3 regions of the Streptomyces sp. NBC_00353 genome follow, and region 3 is predicted to be linked to each of the others. Evidence: riboswitches for the same ligand, from Rfam matches in the RefSeq annotation. Region 3 holds a riboswitch; each other region holds the start of a gene.
The links. Region 3 has a riboswitch for cyclic di-AMP ahead of OHA88_RS10505 (M23 family metallopeptidase). Riboswitches for the same ligand answer to the same signal wherever they lie in the genome.
Positions count from the first base shown of each region.

Region 1: another riboswitch for cyclic di-AMP. It lies ahead of OHA88_RS15190 (M23 family metallopeptidase); the one in region 3 lies ahead of OHA88_RS10505 (M23 family metallopeptidase).
Region 2: another riboswitch for cyclic di-AMP. It lies ahead of OHA88_RS38860 (transglycosylase SLT domain-containing protein); the one in region 3 lies ahead of OHA88_RS10505 (M23 family metallopeptidase).

Region 1 covers NZ_CP107985.1:3,330,097-3,334,241, forward strand. The annotation lists gene OHA88_RS15180 (HPr family phosphocarrier protein) at 1-23, shown strand, start outside; gene OHA88_RS15185 (GntR family transcriptional regulator) at 229-957, opposite strand; gene OHA88_RS15190 (M23 family metallopeptidase) at 1,170-1,988, opposite strand; cyclic di-AMP (ydaO/yuaA leader) riboswitch at 2,002-2,171, opposite strand; gene OHA88_RS15195 (M16 family metallopeptidase) at 2,379-3,761, opposite strand; gene OHA88_RS15200 (M16 family metallopeptidase) at 3,788-4,145, opposite strand, start outside.
Region 2 covers NZ_CP107985.1:8,630,128-8,634,272, forward strand. The annotation lists gene dacB (D-alanyl-D-alanine carboxypeptidase/D-alanyl-D-alanine endopeptidase) at 1-75, opposite strand, end outside; cyclic di-AMP (ydaO/yuaA leader) riboswitch at 1,666-1,853, shown strand; gene OHA88_RS38860 (transglycosylase SLT domain-containing protein) at 1,856-2,623, shown strand; gene OHA88_RS38865 (GMC oxidoreductase) at 3,053-4,145, shown strand, end outside.
Region 3 covers NZ_CP107985.1:2,233,531-2,237,675, reverse strand. The annotation lists gene OHA88_RS10510 (alpha-galactosidase) at 1-1,904, shown strand, start outside; cyclic di-AMP (ydaO/yuaA leader) riboswitch at 2,196-2,356, shown strand; gene OHA88_RS10505 (M23 family metallopeptidase) at 2,360-3,229, shown strand; gene OHA88_RS10500 (SGNH/GDSL hydrolase family protein) at 3,405-4,145, shown strand, end outside.

The DNA of each region.
Region 1 (4,145 bases), 1.1 Mb from region 3:
ACGAGCTCCCGGAGACCGTCTGATTCCGGACTTCCCCGGACCGTTCCAGCCGGACGTATTTCTGCGGCAGAGCCGCGGCACCTTTGACCGGGGCCGCGGCTCTTTCGTTTTCGCGAACCATACCGATCCCCGGGCGCACTTCAGTCAGCTTCCGCGGTTTCCGGAGTTAATTCGGGCAGCCGAAACAAAGCCCAGCCGAATTACATCTCTTTGTATACGGCGCATGTGTTAATGACGGCCGCTCGCGGTGTTTACGGCATGTTGCGAAGTTCTCACCCGGCCGGGCCGCGGCGGGGCGGACTCACGGCCCGGGGTGCGGTCCGGGCTGCGGTCCGCACGCCGCAGCCGGTGCGCGGCGGTGGCGCGCTCGGCGTGCTGCGCGGCCAGCGCTCTGGCCCGTTCCGCGTCACCGCGCGCGACTGCGTCCACGATGGCCCCGTGCTCGGCCCAGGAATCGGTGGGGCGGGCCGGCTGCTCGACCGCGTACATCCAGGCGATCTTGTGCCGGAGCTGGGTGAGCAGCGCGATGAGGCCGGGGCTGCCGGAGGCCTGGGCGAGCGTCTCGTGGAACCAGCCGCCCAGCGAGCGCAGATCCTCGCCCTCGCCCCGCCTGGCCCGCTCCTGCCCCAGCCTGACCAGGCCGCGGAGGACTTTGAGGTGTGCCTCGGTGCGGCGCTGCGCGGCGCGGGCCGCACCCAGCGGCTCCAGCAGCATCCGGACCTCCAGCAGGTCGGCGGCCTCCTGCTCGGTGGGCTCGGCGACACAGGCTCCGGCGTGCCGGCGGGTGACCACGAAACCCTCGGACTCCAGGGTGCGCAGCGCTTCCCGTACCGGGACACGGGACACCCCGTAACGACGTGCGAGCAGTTCCTCGGTGAGTCTGCTGCCGCGTTCGAAGACACCGGAGACGATGTCGTCACGGATTGCCGTGCATACCGAATGCGCCGGAATGCGCATGTCCGAACCTCCGCCTTAATCCCCGCGAAACGCGGCCGATCGACGCCTGTTCTGTGACTCTATTGCAATGCGGCTGCATTTCCGACGCCGAGTCGAAATCCATGAATATCTTTTGGTCCGAAGACGGTTCGGCAAGCGCCTCCGGCGGGGGCCGGTCCGGGTACGCCGAAGGCCCCGGCGGGAAGCCGGGGCCTTCTGGGGTGCTGCGTCGGTCAGACGTTGACGCCGTGGGCGCGCAGATACGCGACGGGGTCCATGTCGGAGCCGTACGAAGGCGTGGTCCGGGCCTCGAAGTGGAGGTGCGGTCCGGTGGAGTTGCCGGTCGAGCCGGAGAAACCGATGCGCTGGCCCGCGCCGACGCTCTGGCCGACCGACACGCCGATCGACGAGAGGTGACCGTACTGGGTGTACGTGCCGTCCGTCATCCGGAGCACGATGTTGTTGCCGTACGCGCCGCCCCAGCCGGCCTCGACGACCGTGCCGGCGCCGACGGCGACGACGGAGCTGCCGGAGGGGGCGTGGAAGTCGATGCCCGAGTGGCGGCCGGAGGACCAGAGGGAGCCGCTGGACTTGTAGCCGGTGGTGACGTACGAACCGGCGATCGGGAGCTGGAAGGCTCCGAGGCGGGTGCGCTCGGCGGAACGGGCGGCGCGCGCCTTCGCCTCGCGGGCCGCCTTGGCGCGGGCTTCGGCCTTGGCCTCGGCTGCCGCCTTGGCGTTCGCTTCGGCCTTCGCCTTGGCAGCGGCCTTGGCCTGGGCGGCCGCCTTCGCCTTGGCGGCGATCTCGGCCTGGCGCTTCTGCACGTCGGCCTGGGTGGCCACCTGCTCGGCGAGGGTGCCCTCGATGGCGATGACCTGGTTCAGGCCGGTCTCGCTGACGGAGGGGGCTTCGGTACCGGCGGCGAGCGCCGGAGAGGCCAGCCCACCGATGACGCCGGTGGTGGCCAGAGCTGCGATGCCGGCTATCTGCGCGCTCTTGCGCGTCAGACGGTTCGGGGCACGGTGCTTCCCGGTGGGGCGGGTGAACGCCATGAGGTGGCTGGTCCTTTCCTTCCTTCTCGCCTACCGGGTTAGCTGACGGGTTCGGAGCAGGAAGGTCTCCTACGGATCCGCGAGCCCCACAAGAGGCGCGCAGGCATCCGATTCACCCCAGGGACTGCGTGGGTCCCCGGCTCCCCAGGCTCGCGCCTGACGGGGACTCGGCGATAGCTGCCCGGCGCCGCGGATGCGGCATACGGGTGACGGACAGCGCTGCCGACGCTAAGCGGGGGGACTTTCATTCACCAAACGGACAGGGCGTTTTGTAGCGCATCCCACAGGGCACACGGGCATCTATCCGACAAATCAGACAAAAGGGAAGACCCCGGCGAGAAGCCACTCGCAGGGGTCTCCCTCTGTCCCGATATGCGGTTATTTGATACGTCAGCCGGTAACGACCGACACCTCTCCGATGCCCAGCGCCCGGACCGGCTCCTCGATCTGCGCGGCGTCGCCGACGAGGATCGTGACCAGACGGTCCACCGGGAAGGCGCTGACCACCGCCGCGGTCGCCTCGACCGTGCCGGTCTCGGCGAGGCGGGCGTACAGCTGCGCCTGGTAGTCGTCCGGGAGGTGCTGCTCGACCTGGTCGGCGAGCGTGCCCGCGACCGAGGCCGCCGTCTCGAACTTCAGCGGGGCGACACCCACGAGGTTCTGCACGGCCGTCTCGCGCTCGGCGTCGGTCAGGCCCTCGGCCGCCAGCGTCCGCAGGACCGTCCACAGGTCGCCGAGCGCCGGTCCGGTGGATTCCGTGTCCACCGAGCCGCTGATGGCCAGCATCGCGGCGCCCGTCGCCCCGGAGGCGGAGTCCGGCGCCGACGACCGCAGGACCTGCGCGAAGGCCCGTACGCCGTAGGTGTAGCCCTTCTCCTCGCGCAGCACCCGGTCCAGCCGGGAGGTGAGCGTGCCGCCCAGGCAGTACGTGCCGAGGACCTGGGCCGGCCACACGCTGTCGTGCCGGTCGGCTCCGATGCGGCCGATCAGCAACTGGGTCTGCACGGCTCCTGGACGGTCGACGATGACCACTCGGCCGGTGTCGTCGGCGGTGATCGGCGGGACCGGCCGGGACTCGGCGCTGTTCCCGGACCAGTCGCCGACGGTGTCGGCGAGCAACGCCTCCAGGTCGATGCCCGTGAGATCACCGACGACCACGGCGGTCGCGGTGGAGGGGCGGACATGGGCCTCGTAGAAGCTGCGGACGGCCGCGGAGTCGATCCGCTCCACCGTCTCCTCGGTGCCCTGGCGCGGGCGCGACATCCGCGCGGTGGCCGGGAAGAGCTCCTTGGAGAGCTGCTTGGCGGCGCGGCGGGCCGGGTTGGCCTGCTCGTGCGGGATCTCGTCGAGCCGGTTGCGTACCAGCCGCTCGATCTCGCTGTCGGAGAACGCGGGTGCCCGCAGCGCCTCGGCGACCAGACCGAGCGCCTTGGCCAGCCGGGAGGCCGGGACCTCGAGGGAGACCCGGACGCCGGGGTGGTCGGCGTGCGCGTCGAGGGTGGCCCCGCAGCGCTCCAGCTCGGCTGCGAACTCCTCCGCGGAGTGCTTGTCGGTGCCCTCGGACAGCGCCCGCGCCATGATCGTGGCCACGCCGTCGAGGCCCTCGGGCTCGGCGTCCAGCGGGGCGTCGAGGTAGATCTCGACCGCGACGACCTGCTGGCCGGGGCGGTGGCAGCGCAGCACCGTGAGCCCGTTGGGCAGGGCGCCGCGCTCGGGGGCGGGGAAGGCCCAGGGCCTGGCCGTGCCCGCGGTCGGCTGCGGGTGGTACTCCATCGATACTCCAGTCGCGGCAGCGTCGGTCACTTGTCCGCCCCTTCGTGCGCGTCGGTGTCGGCGTCCGTCTCGTCGGCGGCCGCCCCATCGGTGGACTCGGCCGGCTCGACCGGCTCGTAGACGAGCACCGCCCGGTTGTCGGGGTGAAGCTGGGCCCTGGCGGCCGCCTGGACCTCTTCCGCGGTGACGTCGAGCACCCGCTGGACGGCGGTCAGGGCGAGCTGCGGGTCACCGAACAGCACGGCGAACCGGCACAGTTCGTCGGCGCGGCCCGCCACCGTACCGAGCCGGTCCAGCCACTCGCGCTCCAACTGGGCCTGGGCGCGCTCCATTTCCTCGGGCGTCGGACCCTCGGCCGCGAACCGGGCCAGCTCCTCGTCGACC
Region 2 (4,145 bases), 6.4 Mb from region 3:
CAGAGCCAGGCTTGCGGCGACGGCCCAGAGCAAGGCCCGATGGCGGAATCTTCGGTGAGTCGTTGGCATGCGCATGGAAAGAGATGATCAGGCATCCGGATCCTCGGCGGAAGGCCTACGGCGTTCGGATCCAGGGGGCAACCGGGCCGGGGTGCCGAGGGGCGACGGGTCGGACGGAGGCCTGCTCCTGTCCGCAATCGGTACAGCTCACCGTTCCTGCAGTGAACATGGTGGCTTTGGAAGGCATCTGATCAGCATTCAGGCGGCATTCACTGATTCATCCGGTCCGGAATGAACCTTGCCTACGGTTCCGTCGCGACGCACCTGATGCGCGACAGAATTTTTGCCGGGCCGAATCGATTACGAGGACTGCGCAACGTGGGAACACGGCAGGCATCAAGGGATGCAAGCGAGCTCATGCCGACTTCCGAGGATTGATTCAACGCGGCGGTCTTCTCCGATGAATCCGTCGGCTTGGAAACGATTGTGGTGGAAGGAATCGACTGGTGGAATGCGCGCCTCTCGACTCTGCGGCCACTGCCCCTGCTTCCGGCGATCGCTGTATCAACGCAGGGCGACAAGTGGGGCGTTACCCCATCGCTTCCGGAGCAGGCGTGTTCACCGCTGGTTTCGACGCACAGGATCGGGATGGATTCGGATAAGCAGCCGAGGCCCCGACTGCCATCAAGGGCTGTCCCGCAACGCCGCCGGGCAGAGGTCGCTGCATTGCTACGACCGGCGATGTGACCGATTCCGAACTCCTCCGAGAACCGGACGAGCCCGAGGGATGCTTCCTCCGAAGAGGACGAAGCGAGGACTCCTGCAGAGCGCTCCCGCTTTGCCGGGAAGCTGAAGAAGATCGATCCAGCAGCCTTCGAGGCCACGTCGGGTTCATCCGGCCGGAGCCCCTCGACCGACGGCTTCAGCGGTGGCGATCACGATCGTGTGCGGGTGGGTGTTGCCCGGTTTCGCCGGCCGGGACTGCAGGACGACCAGGGCCCGCCGCTGTGCCCGGTCCGGACGGCCGGTATGCAGCAAGCCGATGGCCGGGCGATGCTGCGCGGCGAGAGCGGCACGGTGATCAGCACCCGGGGCGCTCCATCGCCGTCACTTCTCTCGTGCTGCCGGACGGCCCCGGCGGGCGGGCAGGGCGTTCGCGCACCATGCCGGGCACGCCGAAGGCGTACGGCACCTCCTGTGCCCGTCGGGGCGTCGTTCGCGTGAGCCTGCGCGCCCCGGTCGGTGGGCGGCCACTCGTGTGCCGCAGCCGGTGGAGAGGCCTGATGCGCTGCCGCCTCTGCTGTTGCCTCCCGCGGGGACGTCCGTCCCGACGAGTCGAAGACCTCGCCCGTCCGCAAATGTCTTAAATGTCCCAATTTGGTTAATAGAGAGAAATTGCTCTCCATGTCAGTGAATGCATGACTCGCACGGGTCGAGGCCTCGCCTGCCGGGCAAATCGCCCTTTTCGGACCGAGTGGCGAGGGTCACTTTCCGGACCCGCGGACGCGACGGCGTACCGCTCGGTTCCCTTCTGCGCCAAGAAAATTGGCTTCGCGGGCGGGTGTGGATTTCCGATAATTCCCCGACTCGATCTTGTAAATGAATTGTGATCGAAAAGTGGGGGCTTGTTCAGGTCGGAGTTTCTCGCCTACGGTCACCGTCAATCCGGATGGAACGCCGAATCCTGCCGCCGTCCGGGAATCCGACCACTCACGTACGGCAGGAGCGGGGGACCCAGGTAAGCAGCCGATCCGGTATCCGGAACGGCTAGGGGTGAAGCCGTATTCCCATACGGCCAGGCAACTCCAGCCTGAACCCGACAGCTCACCTCGTAGGCGACGGAGAGGAATGCACCATGCCCGCAACGGGTAACCACCGTCGTCGTACGTCCAGTTCGCTGACTCGCGGTTTCATCGCCGTGAGCGCGGGGGGAGCCGCTCTCGCGCTTCCTTTGATCGGTGCGACCACTGCCTCGGCAGCGCCGGCGCAGTCCGTCACCGCCGCCACAAAGACTGTGGCGCCCGCTGCGGCCCCTGCCAAGGCAATTGCCGCCGCGAAGGCTACGCCCTCCGTCTATTCCGTGATAGCCGGTGACACCCTTTACAAGATCGCCGCTGGGCATTCCGTGACCGGCGGCTGGCAGCAGCTGTACCAGGACAACCGCGAGGTCATCGGCTCCGACCCCGGCCTGATCCGCCCGGGCATGAAGCTGACCATCGGTGCCAAGGCCGAGTCCACGGCTGTCGAGTCCAAGCCGGCCGCGAGCAGTGCCACCCCTGCCGTCGCGAAGCCCGTGACGTACACGAACAACCTCGACGGCTGGATCAAGGAGTCGCTGGCTGTCATGGCGCAGCACGGCATCCCCGGCAGCTACGACGGCATCCACCGCAACATCATCCGCGAGTCCTCGGGCAACCCCAAGGCCATCAACAACTGGGACTCGAACGCCGCCAAGGGCACACCGTCCAAGGGGCTCCTGCAGGTCATCGACCCCACGTTCAAGGCCTACCACGTGGCCGGCACGTCGATGGACATCTACGACCCGGTCGCCAACATCACGGCTGCGTGCAACTACGCCGCCGCCAAGTACGGTTCGATCGACAACGTGTTCGGGGCTTACTGACGCCCGGTTGCGTTGATGCCGGTTGAGGAGTGACGGGTGGCGAGGGTCCGAGGGGGCCTCGCCACCCGTTCCCGTCCCTGCTCGCGCAGGCGCTCGGCACGTGCGGCCAGGGGGACCGATTACGCAGGCGCCCTGCGGGAGGCCGGTGTCCCGATCGAATCCGTCCGAGGGTGTCACAGGAGCTACCGCATCGGCCGTGGATTCGGCTTCCTCGCCTGGTGTTCACGCCCCGTCGCCGGACCCTGCTGCGTGGGTCGACGCTCGGCGGCGGTCGAGCGGTACATCGCGGACCGGCCCGCTGTGCGCTGACGCCCGGTGTGGCGTATCCGGGGTACGCCCCCGAGCGGAAGTTACCCACAGGTATGTAGTGACTTAACGCGCAAACGGCAGTAGAACGAGTTTCACTCTGTCGAGAGTGAGGCGTGTCACATGAGTGACTCTACCATGCATGATGCAGGCACCAAGGGCGTTTCGCGTCGAAGATTCATCACAGGAACTGGTTCTATTTTAGGTGCCGTGGCCCTCGCGGGTCACAGCACCCCGGCCCAGGCCGGGGTCGGCTCCGCGGCCGCTCCGATCGACTCCGGGGCTCATGTCCCGGCCCTCGTGATCGGCACCGGATACGGCGGATCCGTCGCCGCCCTGCGTCTCGCCCAGTCGGGCGTCGACGTGCACATGATCGAAATGGGCATGGCCTGGGACACCCCCGGCCCGGACGGCAAGATCTTCGCCAATACGACCTCGCCGGACAGCCGGTCGTACTGGCTCCGCACCAGGACCAAGCAGCCCCTCAGTAATTTCCTCGGCTTCCCCATCGACAAGAACGTCACCCGCAGCACCGGGATCCTCGACGCCGAGGAGTTCAGCGGGATCACGGTCTACCAGGGCCGCGGTGTCGGTGGCGGCTCGCTGGTCAACGGTGGCATGGCGGTCACCCCCAAGCGCGAGAACTTCGGGGCCGTCCTCCCGTCGGTGGACGCCGACGAGATGTACGGGATCTACTACCCGCGCGCCAATGCCGGGCTCGGTGCCAGCACCATCGATCCTGCCTGGTTCGACACCGCCGCGTGCTACCAGTACGCCCGGGTCGGCCGCAAGCAGGCCCAGCGTGCCGGCTTCCCGTTCGTCTTCGTGCCCACCGTGTACGACTGGGACTACATGAAGCAGGAAGAGGCCGGAACCGTCCCCAGGTCGGCGCTGGCCGGCGAGATCCTCTACGGCAACAACTACGGCAAGAAATCGCTGCAGAAGACGTACATCGACCGGATCAGGGCCACCGGCAGGGTCGCCATCTCGCCGCTGCACAAGGTCACTTCGGTCGCTCCGGCGGCGGGCGGCGGCTATACGGTCGTCATCGACCAGATCGACACCGGCGGTGTCACCACGGCCACCAAGACGGTGACCGCGGACCGGGTGTTCTTCGCGGCCGGCAGCGTGGGCACCAGCAAGCTCCTGGTCAAGCTGAAGGCCACCGGCGCGCTCGCCGACCTGAACGACGAGATCGGCAAAGGATGGGGCGACA
Region 3 (4,145 bases):
GCGAGGAGTACCCGGTGGAGGGCGGCCCCCGGTTCGTCCGGCCCGCCCTCTCGGTACGCACCCCCGAGGTCCGCGGCACCGAATGGGTCTACGCCGAGGCGTCGGTGGAGGGCGACGAACTGCGCATCGCGTTCTCCGACTCCGTACAGCAGCTCGCGCTCGCACTGCACTACCGGATGCGGGACGACTCCGATGTGATCGAGCGCTGGGCCACCGTCAGCCACGCCGGACCCGACGGACCGCCGCTGGAGCTGCTGCGCGCCGACGCGGCCACCTGGGCGCTGCCCGCCCGCGACGGCTGGCGCCTCAGCCATCTGCACGGGCGGTGGGCGGCGGAGACGCAGCTCGTGCGGTCGGAGCTGACGTACGGCGAGAAGGTCCTCTCCAGCAGGCGCGGTCACACCGGGCACCAGTTTCTGCCCTGGGTCGCGCTCGACGCGGACGGAGCCGCCACCGAGGAGCACGGCGAGGTGTACGGCTGCGCGCTCGCCTGGTCCGGCTCGTGGCGGATCGCCGTGCAGCAGCTCCCCGACGGGCTCGTACAGATCACCGGCGGGGCCGGCTACGACGACTCGGGGCTGCTGCGGCTCGCACCGGGGGAGACGTACACCACACCGGTGTTCGCCGGACTGTGGAGCGCCGAAGGGTTCGGCGGGGCGAGCCGGGCCTGGCACGCCTGGCAGCTGGCCCACGTCGTTCCGGACGCCGAGAGCCTGCGCCCGGTGCTCTACAACTCCTGGGAGGCCACCGGCTTCGACATCGCGGAGGACCAGCAGCGCGCCCTGGCCGTGCGCGCCGCAGCAATGGGTGTCGAACTGTTCGTGGTGGACGACGCGTGGTTCGGGCAGCGCACCAGCGACCGGGCGGGACTCGGCGACTGGACCCCGAACCCCGAGCGCTTCCCCGGCGGGCTGAAGCCGCTCGCCGACGAAGTGCACACACTCGGCATGCAGTTCGGCATCTGGGTCGAACCGGAGATGGTGAACGCCGACAGCGACCTCTACCGCGCGCACCCGGACTGGGTGCAGCACTTTCCCGGGCGTACCCGCACGGAGTTCCGTAATCAGCTGGTGCTGAATCTGGCCCGGACCGATGTGCAGAACTATCTGTGGGAACAGCTCGACTCACTGCTCTCCAGCGCCCCGATCGACTATGTGAAATGGGACTTCAACCGGTGCTTCACCGATGCGGGCTGGCCGGGCGAGGAGTATTCGCAGAAGCTTTGGATCGAGCATGTGGATGCGCTGTACGCGCTGATCGACCGGCTGCGGGCCGCTCACCCCGGTGTCGCCTTCGAGTCCTGCTCGGGCGGCGGCGGCAGGATCGATCTGGGCATCCTCGCCCGCACCGACCAGGTGTGGACCTCCGACAACACCGACCCGCTGGACCGGCTCGCCATCCAGGAGGGCTTCGGGCAGATCCATCCGGCTCGTGTGATGGCCGCCTGGGTCACCGACAGCCCGAATGTCCAGCTCAACAGCAGGGTCAGCTCGCTGCGCTTCCGCTTCGTGAGCGCGATGGCCGGGGTGCTCGGGGTCGGCGGAGACCTCACCGAGTGGAGCGACGAGGAGCTGGCCGAGGCCCGGGGCTGGGTGAACCTGTACAAGGAGATCCGCCCGGTGGTGCAGCACGGGGCGCTGTACCGGCTGCGTGCGCCGCGCGGCGGGCTCAGCGCCGTGCAGTACACGCACGGTGACGAGGCCGTGGTGCTCATGTGGCTGGAGGCGCAGAGGTACGGGGAGCTGCCGCCGGCCCTGCGGCTGCGCGGGCTCGACCCCACGGCGACCTACACCTGTGTGGACACCGGGGCTGTCCATCACGGTTCCGTGCTGCTGCATCAGGGGCTGCACACCGGCCTGCGAGGGGACTTGGACGCGAAGGTGCTGAGGCTCCGCCGCGGATGATGCTCATGACATGTCCGTATTGGGGCATTTAGTCGAACATGCCCTACTTATGCGGGAGATGAGGGGCATCTCGTGAGCGGGATCATATCCGTGACGGTGTGTGGTGGCGCGGCGGCCGGGTAATCCGTACACCGCGCGGAAAGCCAAGATCCCTAATCCACGGAGTGTGACCGGAATTCCGCGCCGATTTCCCGGCGCGGATTCCGGCACGCAACCGATGGCTTGTTCTACTCGTCCTCACTCGTTTACGGTCACCGTCAATCCGGACGGACCGCCTAATCCTGCCGCCGACCGGAATTCGTACCCACTCATCGTGTGGCAGGAGCGGGGGAACCAGGTAAGCCGCCGACCGGAGAAATCCGGCCGGCTCGGGGTTAAGTCGCACTTCGTGCGACCGGGCATCTCCAGCCCGAACCCGACAGCTCACCTCGTAGGCGCCGGAGAGGAAATTCTTCATGCCCATATCGGGTAAGCACCGTCGTCCGAAGTCCAGCACCATCGCTCGTGGCGTTGCCGCCGCCGGAGCCGGCGGGGCCGTCATCGCCCTCCCGCTGCTCGGTGCCACCGGTGCCCACGCCGCAGTGCAGGCCGCCCCCGCCGCGCACTCGGCCGCCGCCACGCACGCCGCCCCGGCCGCCCCGGTCGCGAAGAAGCAGGCCGAGACCCGGACGTACTCCGTCGTCGCCGGCGACTACCTGGCGAAGATCGCCGCCGACAACAAGGTCGACGGCGGCTGGGAGAAGCTGTACCAGGACAACCGCGAGGTCATCGGCGGCAACCCGAGCCTGATCCTCCCGGGCATGAAGCTGACCCTCGGCGGCTCCGCCGCGGCCACCGGCGCCACGCAGGCCGCCCCGGCCCCGTCGAAGGCTCCGGTGACCCCCAAGCCCGCCGCCCCTTCGGCCGCCCAGAGCAGCAGCTCCGGCTACGTCGCCCCGGTCCCGGGCAAGCACACCACCAACTACCGTGCCTCCGGCGCCAACTGGTCCAGTGGTAGCCACACCGGCATCGACTTCCCGGTCGCCACCGGCACCAGCGTGAAGGCGATCACCTCCGGCACCGTCGTCACCGCCGGCTGGGGTGGCGCGTACGGCAACGAGGTCGTCGTCAAGCACGCCGACGGCCACTACTCGCAGTACGGCCACCTGTCCGCGCTCTCCGTCTCGGTGGGTAAGACCGTCTCTGCCGGCCAGCAGATCGGCCTCTCCGGTGCCACCGGCAACGTCACCGGCCCGCACCTCCACTTCGAGGTCCGCACCGGCCCCGCGTACGGCTCGGACATCGACCCGGTCGCCTTCCTGGCTTCGCACGGAATCTCCGTCTGATCTGATCCGATCAGGCCTGATCCGAACGGCTTGGTGAAGGGGCGGTGCGCGGCGGCGCACCGCCCCTTCACTTATTCCCTCTTTACCAAAACCTGACCGGGTGGTCTATCTCACCTCCCGTCAACCCCTTATTACGGTCGCGTAGGTCACATTCGGCAGTGCAGGATGTGCCCTTGTGGCAGACGATTCGAGAAAAAATCAACGTGGCGTCAACAACCGACATGGCGCCATCGGGTCGTACGCAGCGATTGGCGACAGCTTCACCGAGGGGGTCGGTGACCCCGGCCCGGACGGAACCTTCGTCGGCTGGGCAGACCGTTTCGCTGTACTCCTCGCGGACCAGCTCCCCGACCTCGATGCAGCGACGAACACCGATGGTTCCGCCGGTTCGGCTCACGGGAATTTCCGGTACGCCAATCTCGCCGTACGCGGACGCCTCCTCGACCAGATAGTCGAGGAGCAGGTGCCGCGCGCCAAGGAGCTCGCCCCCGACCTGGTGAGCTTCTGCGCGGGCGGCAACGACATCATCCGGCCCGGCACCGACCCCGACGACGTGGCCGAGCGCTTCGAGCGCGCGGTCGCCGACCTGACCCGGTCGGTCGGCACCGTCATGGTCACGACCGGCTTCGACACCCGGGGCGTTCCCGTGCTGCGCCACCTGCGCGGCAAGATCGCCACCTACACCGCCCATGTGCGGTCCATCGCCGACCGCTACGACTGCCCGGTCCTCGACCTGTGGTCACTGCGGTCCGTGCAGGACAGGCGCGCCTGGGACGACGACCGGCTCCATCTGTCGCCCGAGGGACACACCCGGGTCGCGCTGCGCGCCGCCCAGGTCCTCGGCCTCGACGTGCCGGCCGACCCCGACCAGGAGTGGCCGCCGCAGGCGCAGCGCGGCACGCTCGAGGTGCGGCGC